One region of the Bradyrhizobium huanghuaihaiense genome, then DNA from elsewhere that is predicted to be linked to it. Evidence: predicted binding sites of a transcription regulator. Region 1 holds the regulator's gene; each other region holds the start of a gene.

The links. Region 1 encodes LexA, which represses DNA repair genes until DNA is damaged. Its sites were predicted from a motif close to TGTTCNNNNTGTGTTCNG; they were not measured.
Region 2: a site for LexA is predicted at 2,749-2,766, ahead of N2603_RS33905 (PA0069 family radical SAM protein). Genes of this name have one in related genera too.
Region 3: a site for LexA is predicted at 2,819-2,836, ahead of recA (recombinase RecA). Genes of this name have one in related genera too.

Annotation. Positions count from the first base shown of each region.
Region 1 is NZ_CP104172.1:4,460,167-4,466,054, forward strand. Features, by position in the region: gene N2603_RS21295 (ComEC/Rec2 family competence protein) at 1-1,270, shown strand, start outside; gene N2603_RS21300 (GAF domain-containing protein) at 1,280-2,221, opposite strand; gene N2603_RS21305 (hypothetical protein) at 2,208-2,339, shown strand; gene N2603_RS21310 (hypothetical protein) at 2,444-2,875, opposite strand; gene N2603_RS21315 (hypothetical protein) at 3,073-3,276, opposite strand; gene lexA (transcriptional repressor LexA) at 3,462-4,163, opposite strand; gene N2603_RS21325 (molybdopterin molybdotransferase MoeA) at 4,340-5,551, opposite strand; gene N2603_RS21330 (hypothetical protein) at 5,782-5,888, opposite strand, start outside.
Region 2 is NZ_CP104172.1:7,175,770-7,181,657, forward strand. Features, by position in the region: gene N2603_RS33890 (glycosyltransferase family 39 protein) at 1-43, opposite strand, end outside; gene N2603_RS33895 (ribonuclease HII) at 143-991, opposite strand; gene N2603_RS33900 (VOC family protein) at 1,069-1,524, opposite strand; gene N2603_RS33905 (PA0069 family radical SAM protein) at 1,564-2,727, opposite strand; gene N2603_RS33910 (phosphoketolase family protein) at 2,939-5,326, shown strand; gene N2603_RS33915 (acetate/propionate family kinase) at 5,331-5,888, shown strand, end outside.
Region 3 is NZ_CP104172.1:3,467,857-3,473,744, forward strand. Features, by position in the region: gene N2603_RS16360 (hypothetical protein) at 496-666, opposite strand; gene N2603_RS16365 (hypothetical protein) at 1,305-1,535, opposite strand; gene N2603_RS16370 (hypothetical protein) at 1,937-2,119, opposite strand; gene recA (recombinase RecA) at 2,928-4,016, shown strand; gene N2603_RS16380 (hypothetical protein) at 4,122-5,135, shown strand; gene gcvP (aminomethyl-transferring glycine dehydrogenase) at 5,257-5,888, opposite strand, start outside.

The DNA of each region.
Region 1 (5,888 bases):
GTCGGCGGCTGCAGCGCTGGTTGCCGCCGCGTTTTATCTTCTGCTCTCGGGCGCGGAGGTCGCGACGCAACGCTCGTTCTTCATGACCGCGGTGGTGCTGATCGCCGTCATGGTCGATCGCCGCGCCATCACCTTCCGCACGCTGGCCGTGGCCGCGCTGATCGTGCTCGCGGTGGCGCCGGAGGCGCTGGTTCACCCCAGTTTCCAGATGTCGTTTGCGGCAACGCTCGGGCTGGTGGCGCTGGTGCAGATCGGCATGCCGAACCTGTTTGCCTCGCCCGACCATTCCGCGACCGCGCGCATCGCGCTGTGGGGCGGCCGCGAGATCGCGATGCTGTTCCTGGCCTCGCTGATCGCGGGGCTTGCGACCACGCCCTATGCTGCCTTCCACTTCCACCGCGTCACGCCTTACGGCGTGCTCGCCAATCTCGGCGCGATGCCGGTGGTCTCGGCGCTGGTGATGCCGGCCGGATTGTTAAGCTTGCTCGCTGCTCCCTTCGGGCTCGATGGCGTGTTCTGGTGGCTGATGGGGATCGGCATCGACTGGATGGTCGCGGTGTCGCGCTGGGTGGCGGCCCTGCCGGGCGCGGTCGGCCGCATCCCGGCGTTCGGCATCGCGCCGCTGATCGCGGCCAGTCTCGGCATCATTGTCATGGGCCTCTTGCGCACGCCGTTGCGCTGGTCAGGCGGGCTGGTGCTGCTGGCTGCGATCCTCTGGGGCCTGTCGGCGCGGCCGCCGGATATCCTGATCGCCGGGGACGGCCAGAGCGTCGCGGTCCGGGGCAGGGACGGGCACCTGCACGTGATCCGGGCGAGCAAGGACAGCTTTCTGCTGAAGGAGTGGCCGGCTGCCGATGCCGATCCGCGCGATGCCGCCAATGGTACTCTGGCCGACGGCGTGTCGTGCGACGAGGCCGGCTGCGTGACGCCGCTTGCCGACGGGCGCCTCGTCGCGCTGGCCTTGCGCATCGATGCGCTGGCGGACGATTGCAGCCGCGCCGCGCTGGTGGTGACGGCCCGGCCGGCTGCGCCGGATTGCGCGGCGATGGTGGTGGACCGGCAGCGCCTTGCCGCGCAGGGCGCATTGGCGCTGACACGGCGGGGCGACGGCTTTGCGGTGCAGACGGTTAAAGCAAGAGGCGCAGACCGCCCGTGGGCGGCGGCAACCGCCGGCGAAGGCGATTTCGGCGCGACCCTTGCGCCGCCGGCGGCGGCGCCCCGTAACCGGGATGCGACGCCGTCCGAGGCGGACATGCAGGCTGAGGATTGAGGAGGCGGGCTACAGGTACCAGGCCAGCACGGCGTCGAGCCCGGCGCTCCCGATTACCGGCAAGGCAACCATCTGGCTCAGCCCGGACGCGCGGGCTTCGGCCGCGGCGATCGATTTGTCATGCGCGAGATCATCGTTGAGCGCAGGCATCCCCGTGGCCCAGGCGCCGCCGATGCTGCCGTCGCCCCTCGTGATGGACTTGTCCGCATAGAGCGCGGCAAGGTCGGTCTGGGCGCTGCAATCGCCGGCGCGGAAGACCAGCGCAGAACGAGCCTCGTTCGGCCCCCAGATCTCGAAGCGCCGCGCAATCGGCGTTGCCTGCGCGGAGAGGAAGGTCAGCACCCAGGTCTGGTCGGTGCCGGTCCGGTAGGGAACGCCGACGCCGAGATTGATCCCGACCTCGGCGGCGTCTTCCCAGCGCAGAAAGCTCTTGGCGTTGTGCAGGTCCTTGATGATCAGCGGCAGGCCGGCTTTCCAGGTGCGTCCGGGCAGGCCGAAGCCGCGCGGAAACCTGGTGTGGCGCGAGTTGAACTCGAACATGTCGGCGGTGCCATAGTAACCGTCGACCAGGCCCATCTCGTGGGAGGTATCGGGGTCGTTGTGCCAGAGCTCGATCGCGCCGACATGCGCCTCGTCGTCGCCGCAGAACAGGACCATCACGGCTTGCAGGAATTCGCCTGAAAATACCGGCACCGCCACGCCGCAAGTCAGGCCCGCCGCGAGCGCCTGGTCGGTCCGCCTGAAATAGGAGTTGGCGAATTTGGTGAGGATGACGGGATGGCCGGAAGCCCAGGCCTTGCCGGGAAGGCCCTCATCCCGACCGAAGCGCAGCTCTTCACTTGCGGCCCTGAACGCGGACAGCCCTTCGCCGTAGAGGCCCCCGCCGAATTCCAGCCGCGTACGCGTCCGGTCGGGCACCCAGAGTTCAACGACGCGAATGAAGGTCTTCATCGAACGTGTCCGCCGCCTCAAGCCTTTTGGCAGCATCGGCCATTTGCCTGCGGAACGGACGTTCAAAATTCAGGCAGGGCAGCGCAAACTTCGTGCGACGGAGAAGAGCGGCGGCTGATCGGCGAAGGTATTTTCGAAGATGCAAACCACACCACGTCGCCGGCCACGGCCGGCGATGGCGATTTCAATCATGGCCCGACCCGCGAGCCGGGGCTGCTACGATCAGCCGATCGGCAGGCGTGTGATCGTCGGCCTGTCGGCCATGGTCTGCGGCTTGTGCTCGCGCTCGCCGAGTGGCTGGGTCACCGGCAATTGCAGCACGGTTGCGCGCTGGCCTTCGACGAGCTGAGTCACCAGCACGTATTTGCCGTCGGGAAATTCGATCGCATCGTGATGGCGATCCGGAATGTGCGGGTCGATCTTGCCGAACTTGCCGACGCGCGAGTTGATGGTGCGCGTCCAGATCCAGCGATTGTCGTAGCGGACGTTGTCGGCGAAGGCGAGCTCCGTTCCCGGCAGCAGGCATACCGCGACGGACATGTCGGCTTCGGAGGCGAAGCCGCGTGTCGAGGTGCCGCGGAAGGTTGTCGTGACGATCGTCTCACCGACTTCGGCAGGACGCGTCGCGACGGCGTGCAGGCTGTAGTCACACATCGGGGTGCTCCTCATTCGAAGATAGCGACCCGCGCCTCTTGTCGAGGCACAAGCCTCTATCAGAGTGGAAGCATACAACGGTCTGCTTGGTTGTGGGCAAATCTGCGGCTTGGGTCCGCACGCCGCCATCACAATATCTTTTTCAGATGCACGAGGAACAAAGCCCGCTTCCGTGCATTCTGCGAGCTTCTTCTTCGTCAGCGGCCAGCAGGTGCCGACCAGCCCGAATACGGCGAGGCCGGTTGCGACTGCTGTCCAACGGCGTCGCGTGCGTTGCGCAATTGCTCACGCGTCGTCGCTGGCGTCGTCTTGCGGACATGATGCGATCGTGCGGCGACGGCCGGTGACACTGACGTTGCGATCAGCGCCATCGCGACGGTGCTCAAGACGATCTTGCGCATGGTTGTCTCCTCGGTTTCTCAAAGGCCCGTAAAGCGATGCGTGCTTTGCGCGGCGTGCCGAGGATCTAGCGCGGGGGAGGTGGCCGGATAATCTGTGCAGAACCAGAAAGACTATCCAGCCGGAGCGGACAATGATCCGCTCCAATCGTTCAGGCGCGGTCGCCAACTGGCGCCGCGGGATGCACTTAGTACTTCCGGTACAGGCCGATCAGCTTGCCCTGAATCTTCACCCGGTTGGGCGGCAGGATGCGGACCTCATAGGCGGCGTTGGCGGGCTCGAGCGCGATCGATGCGCCGCGGCGGCGGAAGCGCTTCAGCGTTGCTTCCTCGTCGTCGATCAGCGCCACCACGATGTCACCGGTGTCGGCGCTCTCGTTGCGCTGGATCAGCGCCATGTCGCCGTCGAGGATGCCGGCTTCCACCATCGAATCGCCGCGCACTTCGAGCGCGTAGTGCTCGCCGGAGCCGAGCATGTCAGGCGGTACGCTGATAGTGTGGCTGCGGGTCTGCAGCGCCTCGATCGGCGTGCCGGCCGCGATACGGCCCATGACGGGCACGGCGACGGGACGCTCACCCTCGTCAGCCGGCGGGCTGGAGGTCGTGCGCACCTTGCCGAGATTGCCTTCGATGACGCTCGGCGTGAAGCCGCGGCGGTTGCCGGCAGCCGCCTGGAGCTCGGGCAGCTTGATGACCTCGATCGCGCGGGCGCGGTTGGGCAGGCGCCGGATGAAGCCGCGCTCCTCGAGCGCGGTGATCAGGCGATGGATACCCGATTTCGAGCGCAGATCGAGCGCGTCCTTCATCTCGTCGAAGGAAGGCGGCACGCCGCTTTCCTTCAGTCGCTCGCTGATGAACCGCAGGAGCTCGTATTGTTTGCGCGTTAACATCTCGACCAAAATCCCCCGGTTGATGTCGTTCGATTCCGAGACGCTCAGTTCAGCGATAAGCCGCTGCATGCTCGAAACAAATCATGAACGGACACTATATGTTCGATACATGTTCCGCAACTGCTTAATTTACCGTGAACGCGACAAAGTTCGCGGAACGCGTGTGGTGACAGCGTTCATACGGGCAGCAGCAGCACCTCGCATTGCGTGCCGGCTTCGGCCTCGGGCGCGAACGGCGCGCGTACGAGAAGTGCCTGTGCCGCAGCGAGATTCGCAAGCAGCGAGGAATCCTGGTGATTGACGGGCAGGGCGATCAGCGTGCCGTCGTCGCGTCGCTCCAGGCGCGTGCGTAGATAATCCTCGCGCTGGTCGTTGGCATTGAGGTCGCGGCCGAGCACGGCGCGCTCGCGGCGATGATGAATCACGGTGCGACCCGACAGTGCGCGAATCAACGGCACCATGAACAGGAAAGCGCAGACGTAGGATGACACGGGATTGCCGGGCAGGCCGATGACGCGCATCGCGTCGAACCGGCCGTGCATCATCGGCTTGCCCGGCCGCATCGCGATCTTCCAGAACGACATCGCGATCCCCTCGGCCTTGAGCGCCTGCTGGACCAGATCGTGGTCGCCGACCGAGGCGCCGCCGGACGTGATCAGGATGTCGGCGCCACTCTCGCGGGCCCGGCGGATCCCGGCGGTGGTGGCTTCCAGCGTGTCGGCGGCAACGCCGAGGTCGACGGTATCGGCGCCCTCCTGGCGGGCGAGCGCGTGCAGGGCGTAGCCGTTGGAATAGACGATCTGGCCGGGGCCGGGCGTCGCGCCCGGCATCACCAGCTCGTCGCCGGTGGCGAGGATCGCGACCTTCGGACGGCGTTGCACGGGTAGGTGCGGGTGATTCATCCCGGCCGCGAGTGCGAGGTCGCGCTCGGTGAGCCGGGCTCCCTTGCGCAGCAGCACCTCGCCCTCGGCAAAGTCGACCCCGGCGCGCCGGATGTGCCGTCCGGGAATCGCTGCTTCCTTGATCGTGATGCGCTTGCCATCAGCGACCGTATCCTCCTGGATCACGACCGTATCCGCGCCGGCGGGAACGACGCCGCCGGTGAAGATCCGGACCGCTTCGCCGGCGCCGACCAACCCGGCAAACGGCCGCCCGGCCGCGACCTCGCCGATCACCGTCAGTTGGGAATCGATCGTCGCCGCATCGGCCGCGCGCACGGCATAGCCGTCCATCGCCGACATCGCCTGCGGCGGCTGCGTGCGCCGCGCCGCGACGTCGCGCGCGAGCACGCGGTGGTAGGCCTGGTCGAGGGGGACCGTCTCCTCAGGCAGCGGCTCTGCGCCGGCAAGCACCGCGGCAAGCGCGTCAGATACCGGCATCAAGGCCACGGGTGAAAACTCCTGCTGAGCACGTTCGGCAAATCGGCGGCGAGAGTTCTAGCCGAGTGCGGCCGCAGAGGCAAAACAGTGGAGATGCAGGATGATTCAGCCTGCGTCGTTCGCTCTATCGCGAAAGATGGACGTCAAATCCGCCGCGGCATGATCCGGAAGGCGAGGCAGACCGGCACGAGGACGGCCATGGCAAGCACGAGAAGAACGAGCGCCACGGCCAGCATCGGTCAACTCCCTGCCGGCGCGTCCGGACTGACGTCCGGCGCTTTGGGGCCCTGATCCTTGTCGGGCAGCGGGTCGGCCTGGGATTTCAGGTCGGCGGCCTTGCTGATCA
Region 2 (5,888 bases), 2.7 Mb from region 1:
GCCGGGCGCGAATGAGCTCGATGACCAGGGAGGTAAACCGCATGCAACGTCCGAAAGATGCAGCCAACCCGTCCAGCCGGCCCTATTCGCTCACGTATACTTTGATAAGGGGCGTCACGCTTTGTGGCAACGACCGTCTGCCCTAGAGGCCGGCAGAAGCATCAATTTCAACGCCCGCATCCGCCTGCACCTCGACCTCGGTGACCTCGAACAGATCCCGCACCGGCTCCACGGTCCAGGGCATGTGCTTGGCCCGCGCCGCCGCAACCGGGGCGAAGAAGCTGCGGTGATGGACGGTGGGGCCGAGGCGGTCGAGCGCATCGAGGTGCTCGGGGACGGCGTAGCCCTTGTGCTGCTCGAAACCGTAGCCCGGGCAGTCCTGCGCCAGCGCGCACATCAGCCGGTCGCGCGTCACCTTGGCGACGATCGAGGCCGCCGCGATCGACAGCACGATGCCGTCGCCGCCGATCACGGCCTCGCAGTCGCAAGTCGTGTCGAGGCGGTCGCGGCCGTCGACGAAGACATGGCGGGGCGCCTCGGGTAACGCCACCACAGCGCGCTTCAGCGCCCATAGCGAGGCGCGCAGGATGTTGTCGCGGTCGATTCGCGCGCGTGAGGCGACGACCACCGAGACCTGCGCAGTGGCGCAGATCTTGTCGAACAGTCTTTCGCACTCCTCGGCGGTCAGGCGCTTGGAATCGTCGATGCCGCGCGGAATGCGGTCGGGGTCGAGAATCACCGCGGCCGCCACCACGGGTCCCGCCAGCGGTCCGCGGCCGGCCTCGTCGCAGCCCGCAACCGGCCAGACGCCACGCTTGATCAGCGCGCGCTCGCGGCGAAAGCTCGGCGGCGCAATCGCGATGATGCCTTTCTTGCCGGCGGGAGCTTTGACGTCGGAAAGCTTGGCGGCCTTGGCAGGCGCTGCCTTCTTCGCAGCATCCTCTTTCGGCACGCCCTTGGCCGGCTTCCTGGCGGACTTGTCTCGAATCATGGCCGGGATCGTGCGCAAGCGGCCTCGCCGGCGCAACCGGGAACCCCGGATAATTCCCGTTATTCAGGTCGGCCGCCCTACTCCGCCAGATGCACCCGCCGGTCCTCGCCGACCTCGATGCCGGGCGCCACCACGGCCTCCCAGGCATGACCGTCCGGATCGGCGAAATAGCCGCGATAGCCGCCATAATCGGTCTCGCACGCAGGCCTGAGCAGTCTTGCTCCCTTGCCGACGGCGAAAGCCAGCACCGCATCGACCTCCTCGCGCGTGCGGCAGTTCCAGGCGAGCGTGGTGCCGCGGAAGGTCGTTGGTCTCGGCTCATCTGGCAGGGATGCGTCCGCTGCGAGCAGGTCCCAGGGAAACAGCGCGAGCACCGGACCGCCCGTGTCGTAGAACGCGACCGCCTCGCCGGTTGCCTTCAGCCGGCGCGAAAAGCCGAGCGCGTCGTAGAAGACGATACTGGCACGGATGTCGCTGACGCCGAGCGTGATGACGGTGAGTCGCGGGATCGGAGCCGGAACTTCCTTGCTCATGGGACGCCTCTTCCACTTTCCCGATCAGAACTTGCCCGGTCAGAACAGGCTGAGCTGCTCGCCGTTCCGCTTCGGCCGCGCGAAGTGATCCGTGGTCAGCTTGGAGCGGCGTTTGTTGAGGGCGAGCCTGTCGCAGGCTATCTCGAAGCGGCGGCCGATGGTCCAGGCCATCGGTCCGGTGCCCTTCATCCGCTCGCCCCATTTCGCATCGTAGTCGCGGCCGCCGCGCATGTCGCGGATCAGCGTGAAGACGTGGCGGTAGCGGTCCGGATAGTTCGCCATCAGCCATTCGCGGAAGAGATCGCGCACCTCCAGCGGCAGCCGCAGCAGCACGTAGGAAGCTTCCTTGACGCCGGCATGGGCGGCGGCATCGAGAATGCGCTCGATCTCGGCATCGTTCAGCGCGGGAATGACCGGCGCAACCATCACGGTGGTGGGAATGCCGGCCTCCGAGAGCTGCTTCAGCGCCTCCAGCCGCTTCGGCGGCGTCGAGGCGCGCGGCTCCATGGTACGTGCCAGCTTGGGATCGAGCGAGGTGACCGATATCGCGACCTTGGCGAGGTTGCGCTTGGCCATGCGCTGGAGAATGTCGATGTCGCGCACGACCAGCGCCGACTTGGTGACGATGCCGACGGGATGCCCGGCGCGCTCCAGCACCTCCAAAATGCCGCGCATGATTTTGCGCTCGCGCTCGATCGGCTGGTAGGGATCGGTGTTGGTGCCGATCGCAATCATCCGCGGCTCGTAGCCGGGGGCGGCGAGCTCCTTTTCCAGCAGCGCCGGCGCCTCGGGCTTCACGAACAGTTTCGACTCGAAGTCGAGCCCCGGCGACAGGCCGAGATAGGCATGGGTCGGCCGCGCGAAGCAATAGACACAGCCATGCTCGCAGCCGCGATACGGATTGATGGAGCGATCGAAACCGATATCGGGGGAGTCGTTGCGGGTGATCACCTTGCGTGAGGCGTCCACCGCCACCGTCGTCTTGAACGGCGGCAAATCCTCAAGGCTCTGCCAGCCGTCGTCGAAGGCGACGCGCGCCTCGGCCTCATAGCGGCCGCTGGCGTTGGACTGGGCACCCCGACCTCGCCTGCGCTGGCGGTCGATGGCGACCGCCAGCTCAGGAAAGTCGGAAGGCGCACCCGCCGGCTCGGAGGGCGCCGTGACCGGCGGGTGCTTGAGAGCAGAAGAAGATGCTGGACTCATGCAGCCAAGATAGCACGCCAAAGGAACAAATCAAGAACACAAACAAAAAACAGGAAAACAACCCCATGCACAGTAGAGCTGCCCCAAACTTCGCGCCCCCTCCTTTGACCTCTCGCAACACCGGCGTCGCGGCCATCCCGTTTCATGACCGACGGATCGATCGCGCCGGAACCGGGTTGGTGACGATCGCTGTGTGAAGGTCGGCAGGAACATGACAATCCAGCAAAAAACGGCCGCCGCGAGCGGCGACCTCGATCTCCTCGATCGCTATTGGCGCGCTGCCAACTACCTCTCGGTCGGCCAGATCTATCTGCTCGACAACCCCCTGCTGCGCGAGCCCTTGCGGCCCGAGCACATCAAGCCGCGTCTGCTCGGACATTGGGGCACGACGCCCGGCTTGAACTTCATCTATGCCCATCTCAACCGCGTCATCCGCGCGCTCGATCTCAACGTTCTCTATGTCTGCGGCCCCGGCCATGGCGGTCCGGGCATGGTCGCCAACACCTATCTCGAAGGCAGCTACAGCGAGATCTATCCCGATATCGCGCGCAATGCGGACGGATTGCGCAAGCTGTTCAGGCAGTTCTCCTTCCCCGGCGGCATTCCGAGCCACGCCGCCCCTGAGACCCCCGGCTCGATCCACGAGGGCGGCGAGCTCGGCTATGCGCTGGTGCACGCCTATGGCGCGGCGTTCGACAATCCTGATTTGGTCGTCGCCTGCGTCGTCGGGGACGGTGAAGCCGAAACCGGTCCGCTCGCGGCGTCCTGGCACTCCAACAAGTTCCTGAGCCCTGCCCATGACGGCGCAGTGCTGCCGATCCTGCATCTCAACGGCTACAAGATCGCCAACCCGACCGTGCTTGGACGGATGCCCGACAGCGAGATCCGCGATCTGTTCCGCGGGCTCGGCCACGAGCCGCTGTTCGTCGAGGGTGGCGATCCCAAACTGATGCACCAGGCCATGGCGGACGCGCTCGACGTCGCATTCGCCAGCATCCGCTCGATCCAGCAACACGCTCGCGACGGACGCAAGACGGTCGAGCGTCCGCGCTGGCCGATGATCGTGCTGCGCAGCCCGAAGGGCTGGACGGGTCCGAAGGAGGTCGACGGCAAGAAGGTCGAAGATTTTTGGCGCGCGCATCAGGTGCCCGTTGCGGGCTGCCGCGAGAATCCGGCGCATCTGAAGATCCTTGAAGACTGGATGCGCAGCTACGAGCCGGACAAACTGTTCGACGCGAGCGGCGCGCTCGTCCCCGAACTGCAGGCGCTCGCCCCTGAAGGTAACAGGCGCATGGGCGCCAATCCGCATGCCAATGGCGGTCTCCTCAAGAAGGAGCTGAAGCTGCCGGACTTCCGCAGCTTTGCCGTGGACGTGCCGCAGCCTGGCGGCGTCGTTGGAGAAGCGACGCGCGAGCTCGGCAAATTCCTGCGCGACGTCATTCGCCTGAACGCGCAAGAGCGCAACTTCCGCATCATGGGCCCGGACGAGACCGCATCAAACCGGCTGGATGCGGTCTTCGAGGCGACCGAACGCGTCTGGATGGAGCCGACCGAACCTTACGACGTGCATCTCGCGCAGGACGGGCGCGTGATGGAGGTGTTGAGCGAGCATCTCTGCCAGGGCTGGCTCGAGGGCTACCTGCTGACCGGACGCCACGGCTTCTTCTCCTGCTACGAGGCCTTCATCCACATCGTGGATTCCATGTTCAACCAGCACGCCAAATGGCTGAAGGTGACGCGGCATCTGCCGTGGCGGCGGCCGATCGCCTCGCTGAACTACCTCTTGACCTCGCATGTGTGGCGCCAGGATCACAACGGCTTCAGCCATCAGGATCCCGGCTTCGTCGATCTCGTCGCCAACAAGAAGGCCGACATCGTCCGCATCTATTTTCCGCCGGATGCCAATACGCTGCTGTGGATCGCCGACCACTGCCTGCGCACCTACAACCGCATCAACGTCATCGTCGCCGGCAAGCAACCGGGGCCGCAATGGCTGTCGATGCAGGAGGCCGCGACGCATTGCGATGCCGGCATCGGCATCTGGACCTGGGCCGGCAACGAGGGCACGAACACCGAGCCCGACGTGGTGATGGCCTGCGCCGGCGACGTGCCGACGCTGGAGACGCTCGCCGCCGTCGATCTCCTGCGCAAGGCGCTGCCCGATCTGAAGATCCGCGTCGTCAACGTCGTCGACCTCATGACGCTGCAGCCCAGGGAGCAGCATCCGCACGGCCTGTCCAACCGCGACTTCGACAGCCTGTTCACGCGCGACAAGCCCGTCATCTTCGCCTACCACGGCTATCCCTACCTGATCCACCGTCTCACCTATAACCGCACCAACCATGCCGGCCTGCATGTGCGCGGCTTTGCCGAGGAAGGCACCACGACGACGCCGTTCGACATGGTCGTGCTCAACGAGCTCGACCGCTATCACCTCGCCATCGAGGCGATCGAACGCGTGCCTGATCTGGCGACCAGGGCCGCGCAGGTGAAGCAGCAATTCCGCGACAGGCTGATCGAGCATTCGCGTTATGTGCGCGAGCACGGCGAGGACATGCCCGAGGTCCGCGACTGGGTCTGGCCGGTCAAGGCGGGGTGACGTCATGCCGGCGCCCGAGGCGGTTCTGGTCCTCAATTCGGGCTCGTCGAGCATCAAGTTCGGCCTGTTCGATATCGCGGCCGAGCCGGTCCTGCTCTGCAAGGGCCTGCTCGACGAGCACGAGGACAACCCGCGGCTCGTCGTGAGAGACGCCGCAGGCAATACCCTGTTCGACAAGCAGCGAGCAGGCGCGGATGCCGACGGCGGTCATCTGTTCGCCGAGGTGCTCGCCTTCATCGAGGACCGGTTCGGCCAAGGCAGCTTGCGCGCGGTCGGTCACCGCATCGTTCATGGCGGTCCGAATTATTCGGGTCCGCTCGTCCTGACGGACGACGTCACCGCGAAGCTGGAGGCGTTGACGCCGCTGGCGCCGCTGCACCAGCCGCGGTGCCTTGCGCCGGTCCATGCCGTCTCGGCGATCCGGCCCGCGCTGATACAGATCGCCTGTTTCGACACCGGCTTTCACCACGGCCTGAAGCCGCCGGCGAGCCGCTTCGCCATTCCCGGGCGTTTCGAGGCGCGCGGCATCAGGCGCTACGGCTTTCACGGCCTGTCCTTCGAA
Region 3 (5,888 bases), 990 kb from region 1:
AAAAAGGCCGTCAACTGAGGCGGCCTCAATTCAGCTTGCGGCGCAACTGCATGATGATCTCGCGGAGGTCGGCGGCGTACCTCAATGATCCGGCGCGCCTCGTCCAAGCGCGATGGCTTGGCTTCCTTACCCCTCAGTCGGCTTACCTGGATCGGTCATGGCCCGGATGGTCTGCCGTGCGAGGGAATGATGTTTGCGCTGGATCAACAGAAGGAAGCCGCACAGGCTGGCGGCCTTGCGGGAACCGGCCGGACTAACCTAGTTGATTTCCGATGGATGCGCCGTCCCAGATCAGCTGCTTGCAATCCCACGAATAAAAGAGGCCGGCCACCGAGGCGGCCTCGCGTCATCCGAGGAATTTGTCGAACGCCACCAAGGCGCCGAAGGCCGTCGCGGTGACCGCGATGAAGGCGGCAAAATACCAGAGGCGATACATGCCGGGATAACCCGGGCGCACTGCAAAGGTTCTGGAGGCAAGCCCTGTCGGCGTTCGCCTCAGTGGACCTTGATGATCCGATCCAGGGGAAGGTGAAGCTCCGCCGCACGCTCCTCGCGGTCCTTCTTGCGAAACTCCTTTTCTCGCCGTTCGAACTCGATCAGCTCTTTGCGGGCTGCGTCCAACAGGCGATCTTTTGGCGCCACGCCAAGATGGGTCGGTTCCGTCATCACTCACGTTCCCCGTCTTTTCAGTCGCTGATCCCTAGACAAGACCGGGAATAGCGGGAAGGTTCGGGTGCCGTAGAATTACGGATTTATGACGGCGAATGGCCGTATCAGGATTAAGAAAAGCGCGGCCGGGCTCGAAATAAACGTCCCGGCGGCGCTTTATTTTCTAACTGAGCGCTGAAATCTCAGTTGAGCTCAATGTGCAACGGCCATGCCACAGGCTTGTGACGCGCCAACCAGCAACGGAATCGGCGGCACAACACCGCGACGTGCACAGCCGGCGCAAAATCCAGGTCGTTCGGTTCTTTATGGCTGGCCTTTGGTTCAAGGAGGCCGCGAAGCTTCTTGAGGACGCCACGAGAGTTGGGACACCCTCAGAGCAAACTGGGACACTTGTGATCAAATGCGGACAGCCTGGCTCCAATTGTTGGAGGGCAGTTTCGATCTGATCGATGTGGATGGGGAGGAGGCCGCCAACGGAGGCGGCCTTAAAACATGAGGATGGCGACGGCAACCACCGCCACCGACAGGTTGTCCCGACGATCACAAGAACCTTGTACCGGAGGTCATTGCCCATACGGCAGCATGGCGTAGCAGGACCAATGCTACGCAGCTCGTGCCAGTCTTATGGGCGGCCCCTACGGCTTCGGCGGCTGCAACTCGCTGTGGATGAGGTTATGAATATCCACGCGTTCCAACGGGTCTTCGTCCCGGAACGGCTCTTGGGTCTTGCGCCCAAGGAAGGTGTCGGGCTTGGGCAGCTTGAGCGCTTCGGCCGCTTCAGCCGTTATCTGGCGGATTTTGTCGTTCTGCTTCGCGATCTCGGCAGCCAGATTACGCGCGCGACGGATCTGGGAATGGTCGGCCATGACGGCGCTCCCTTCGCTTTGCAGGCGGGAGCGCTCTCGGTCTCTCAGCCACCGACGCCTACGGGCAGAGCCTCGGCCGGTGATGCAGGAACAATGCGCCTTTTAACCGATGGTTGCTAGCGAAACCACGTCAACAGCGTCGGCCTTAATCGTCCCAAATACGTTCGCCGCACTGGCATTCGTAAAGGCGTACAGTTCGGCCGCGCCGGGGGTCCAGCATCGAATATGCCAGTCTGGGAAAGGATGCGCAGGCCGGGCACCTTGGTGCCGTCTTTCGTGGAACCAGGGCCGACGACTTCTCTTCGTGATGCGCAGTCATGATGTAACCCAATAACCGGGCCCAAGTACGAAAGCGCGGATAGGTTCCTAATTCACCAGCAAAATTCAAACTGAGGCACGACCTACTTTTGAGGCTGTCTCGACGGCCAGACCTGCGGGGCGGGCTCGCGAAGCAGCTCTTTTGCCTTCGCAAGCAATTCGAAAGATCGCTGAAGCATTGCCCTCTCGCGCTCGGTCTTGGCGCGCATCCGTTCCATTTTGAATTCGATCTGTTCGGAAAGCCATTCCAAGTCGCCTGTTGCCATAAGCGCCTCCCGGTCAAGCCGGGAGCTTAACTTATGTTAGGTTCCTTGGTTCCGCGAGCACGGGCGCTTCGAACTCAATCAGGCGGAAATCGGGTGCTGTCGTAGATGCGCGTCGCCTGCTCAAGAGGCTTGAAGCGAATATCGCGCTATTCGAAGACGAAGAGGAAAGACTCAGACAATGGACAATGGATGAGGCCGCCAACTGAGGCGGCCTTATCTTTGAATATAAACGGCCCCAATTGGGGGCCGCCAACCCGCTGATGGGGTTTTCCTCCAGCAGTCGGGGGGGCACCTTTCGTGCTGGGGGCATCGTAGAGATGCGCTGCTAGGCTGATAGTTCCTCAGCCGCGAAGACTGGTACGCAGCCGTGAAAGAAGCCGCCACAGAGGCGGCCTAGAAGAGTTTGGGATAGTGGCCAGAGCGGTCTATGTCGCGTTCTTTGCCGTGGCAGGGATTATTGTCTGCCGATACCTATTGCGCGGCATCGCCTCGGGGAAACTGTGGGCTGGAATTAGAGGCGGGAATGAAACTCGGCTGGTCCGGCAAGATGACCCCGCTTCATTCTGGATTGTCGTTTGCCTGATTGCCGTAGCTGACATCGGACTTGGCATCATGGCCGTCCAGTCCGCGCTAGCTAATTAGGACACTAACGAAATCTAAATAGGACACTTGGGGGGCAAATCTGGGCGGTACCCGCAAAAGAACATATTGCGAACCTAGAACAAATGGGGTACATTGTTTTTATCGCCGGCCCGCCTCTCAATCGTTTGTCCCCCTAGCGAATCCTCGCCATAAGGAGCACGACCCAATGTCCGCAACTGCCCTGCGTATCGTCGAAGGATCTTCCATGGACAAGAGTAAAGCTCTGGCCGCCGCGCTCTCCCAGATCGAGCGGCAGTTCGGCAAGGGCTCGGTGATGAAGCTCGGTAAGAGCGACCGGTCGATGGACATCGAGGCGGTGTCGTCAGGCTCGCTCGGGCTCGATATCGCGCTCGGTATCGGTGGCCTGCCCAAGGGGCGCATCGTCGAGATCTACGGGCCGGAATCGTCGGGCAAGACCACGCTGGCGCTGCATACGGTTGCGGAAGCACAGAAGAAGGGCGGCATCTGCGCCTTCATCGATGCCGAGCACGCGCTCGATCCGGTCTATGCCCGCAAGCTGGGCGTCAACATCGACGAGCTCCTGATCTCGCAGCCCGACACCGGCGAGCAGGCGCTGGAAATCTGCGACACGCTGGTGCGCTCGGGCGCGGTGGACGTGCTGGTGGTCGATTCGGTTGCGGCGCTGGTGCCGAAGGCCGAACTCGAAGGCGAGATGGGCGATGCGCTGCCGGGACTGCAAGCGCGGTTGATGAGCCAGGCGCTGCGCAAGCTGACGGCGTCCATCAACAAATCCAACACCATGGTGATCTTCATCAACCAGATCCGCATGAAGATCGGTGTGATGTACGGTTCGCCCGAAACCACGACCGGCGGCAACGCGCTGAAGTTCTACGCCTCCGTCCGCCTCGACATCCGCCGCATCGGCGCGATCAAGGAGCGCGACGAAGTGGTCGGCAACACAACCCGCGTGAAGGTGGTGAAGAACAAGCTGGCGCCGCCCTTCAAGCAAGTCGAGTTCGACATCATGTACGGCGAGGGTGTCTCCAAGATGGGCGAGATTCTCGATCTCGGCGTCAAGGCCGGCATCGTCGAGAAGTCCGGCGCCTGGTTCTCCTATGACAGCCAGCGCCTCGGCCAAGGCCGCGAGAACTCGAAAGCGTTCCTGAAGGCCAATCCCGACATCACCGCCAAGATCGAAACCTCGATCCGCCAGAACTCCGGCCTGATCTCCGAGCAGATTCTGGCCGGCACGCCCGAGAGCGACGCCGACGGCGAGGAGCCGGCGGAAGAGTAAGACCTAACGCGGAAAAGTTTTCGCGAGGAGCGGGCACTGAGGACGTTGAGTTGCCGACGTCTTCGGTGCCCGTTTCGTTTTGCGTGAGGGTGAGGCGCGCCGACGATGAAGTGTGTGATCCTGACCAGTTCGTCCGGCGTTGGTCTTGCCCACGCCGATCGCGCCGATATGGTCGTCCCGTTCATCTATCGCTTCGTGTCGGGGCCACTTCCCACGCCTGACCACCTCAACGGCTATCTCGGCTGGCGCGAGTCTAGGACGTTTTACGACGAGATGCACTGGTCAGATTGCGTCCGCGTCCGTCAATCGCCGCTCATCAGGCGCCAGGATCGGGCGGGCGCCTTGCTCTGGGTTTGCGAGGCTTATGGGGTCGATCACATCGAACTGTGGTTCGACCCTGAACCCAATAGTCAATTGCAGTTGATCTGGATTCTCGATTACCTGCTGCGTTTCAAGCCGTCACTCGCGAAGAGCCTGAGATTACGACGTGTCGATTTCGGTCTGCGCGGCGCAGATCCCTCGGAGCTTCGTCATCGTGACGTGCGGCAGTTCGATATCGCGGAAAGCGATGTGGAAATCGCCAGCATGGCCTGGGAGGCCTACTGCGCCCCGACGCCCGAGCTTTGTGCCGGGCTGCTCGACCGGCCGCTCGGCAAGCTGTCTTTTTTGAAGCCGGCCATGGAAGACCTGCTCTCGGAACTGCCGTCGACGGCGACGGGGCTGGGCGTGACCGAGACGCGGCTCCTCGACCTGATCGCAAGCGGACACAATCGCACCGATGAGCTGTTTCGGCCTGGCACGCTTGGAGCGCGCGTGTTCGATCCGTGGGAGTTGGGCACGCTGCTCGAAGGACTGGCATTCGGCCCGGCGCCCGCCGTTGCGGGTTTGGACGGCAAGCTGGCGACACTTGATCGGGACAATGCAAGAAGCCGCAACGCTGCCTTTCGCCGCAGCCGGCTGTCGCTGACGGAGTTTGGCAAAGCGGTTCTTGAAGGCCGCGAGGATTTTCGTCGGCTCAATCCGATTCGGCGCTGGTGGGGTGGTACGCATCTTACCAACGAACGGCTTTGGCGCTGGGATGCGCAGGGGCGTTCGCTGGTTGCGCCCCAAGGGCCGTAGGGTGGGTTAGTGCCGTAGGGTGGGCAAAGGCGCGTAAGCGCTGTGCCCACCATCATTCACCGCGTGCAAAGGTGGTGGGCACGCTTACGCTTTGCCCACCCTACGAGACCTCCGTCGCGTCTTACTCCGCGGCTTCGGCGTAGTCGCTCACCGGTGGGCACGAGCAGACCAGATTGCGGTCGCCATAGACGTTGTCGACGCGCCCCACAGGGCACCAGTATTTGTCGGTACGCGAGACGCCGTCGGGGAAGCAGCCTTCGCTGCGGGTGTAGGCGCGATTCCAGGCATCGTCCGCGATGTCGTGCACGGTGTGCGGGGCGTGACGCAGCGGCGAGGCCTCGATCTTGAAGCGGCCGGCCTCGACCTCGGCGATCTCTTTCCGGATTGCGATCATGGCGTCGCAGAAGCGGTCCAGCTCCGCCTTTGATTCCGACTCGGTCGGCTCGATCATCAGCGTGCCCGGCACCGGAAAGCTCATGGTCGGGGCGTGGAAGCCGTAGTCGATCAGGCGTTTTGCGATGTCGTCGACGGTGACGCCGGAGGTGGTCTTGAGCGGACGCGGGTCGACGATGCACTCATGCGCGACGCGGCCCCTGGCGTTCTTGTAGAGCACCGGGAAGTGCGCATCGAGGCGCGCGGCGATGTAGTTGGCGTTGAGGATCGCGATCTCGGTCGCACGCTTCAAGCCTTCGCCACCCATCATCAAAATGTAGATGTAGGAGATGGTGAGGATCGAGGCCGAGCCGAACGGCG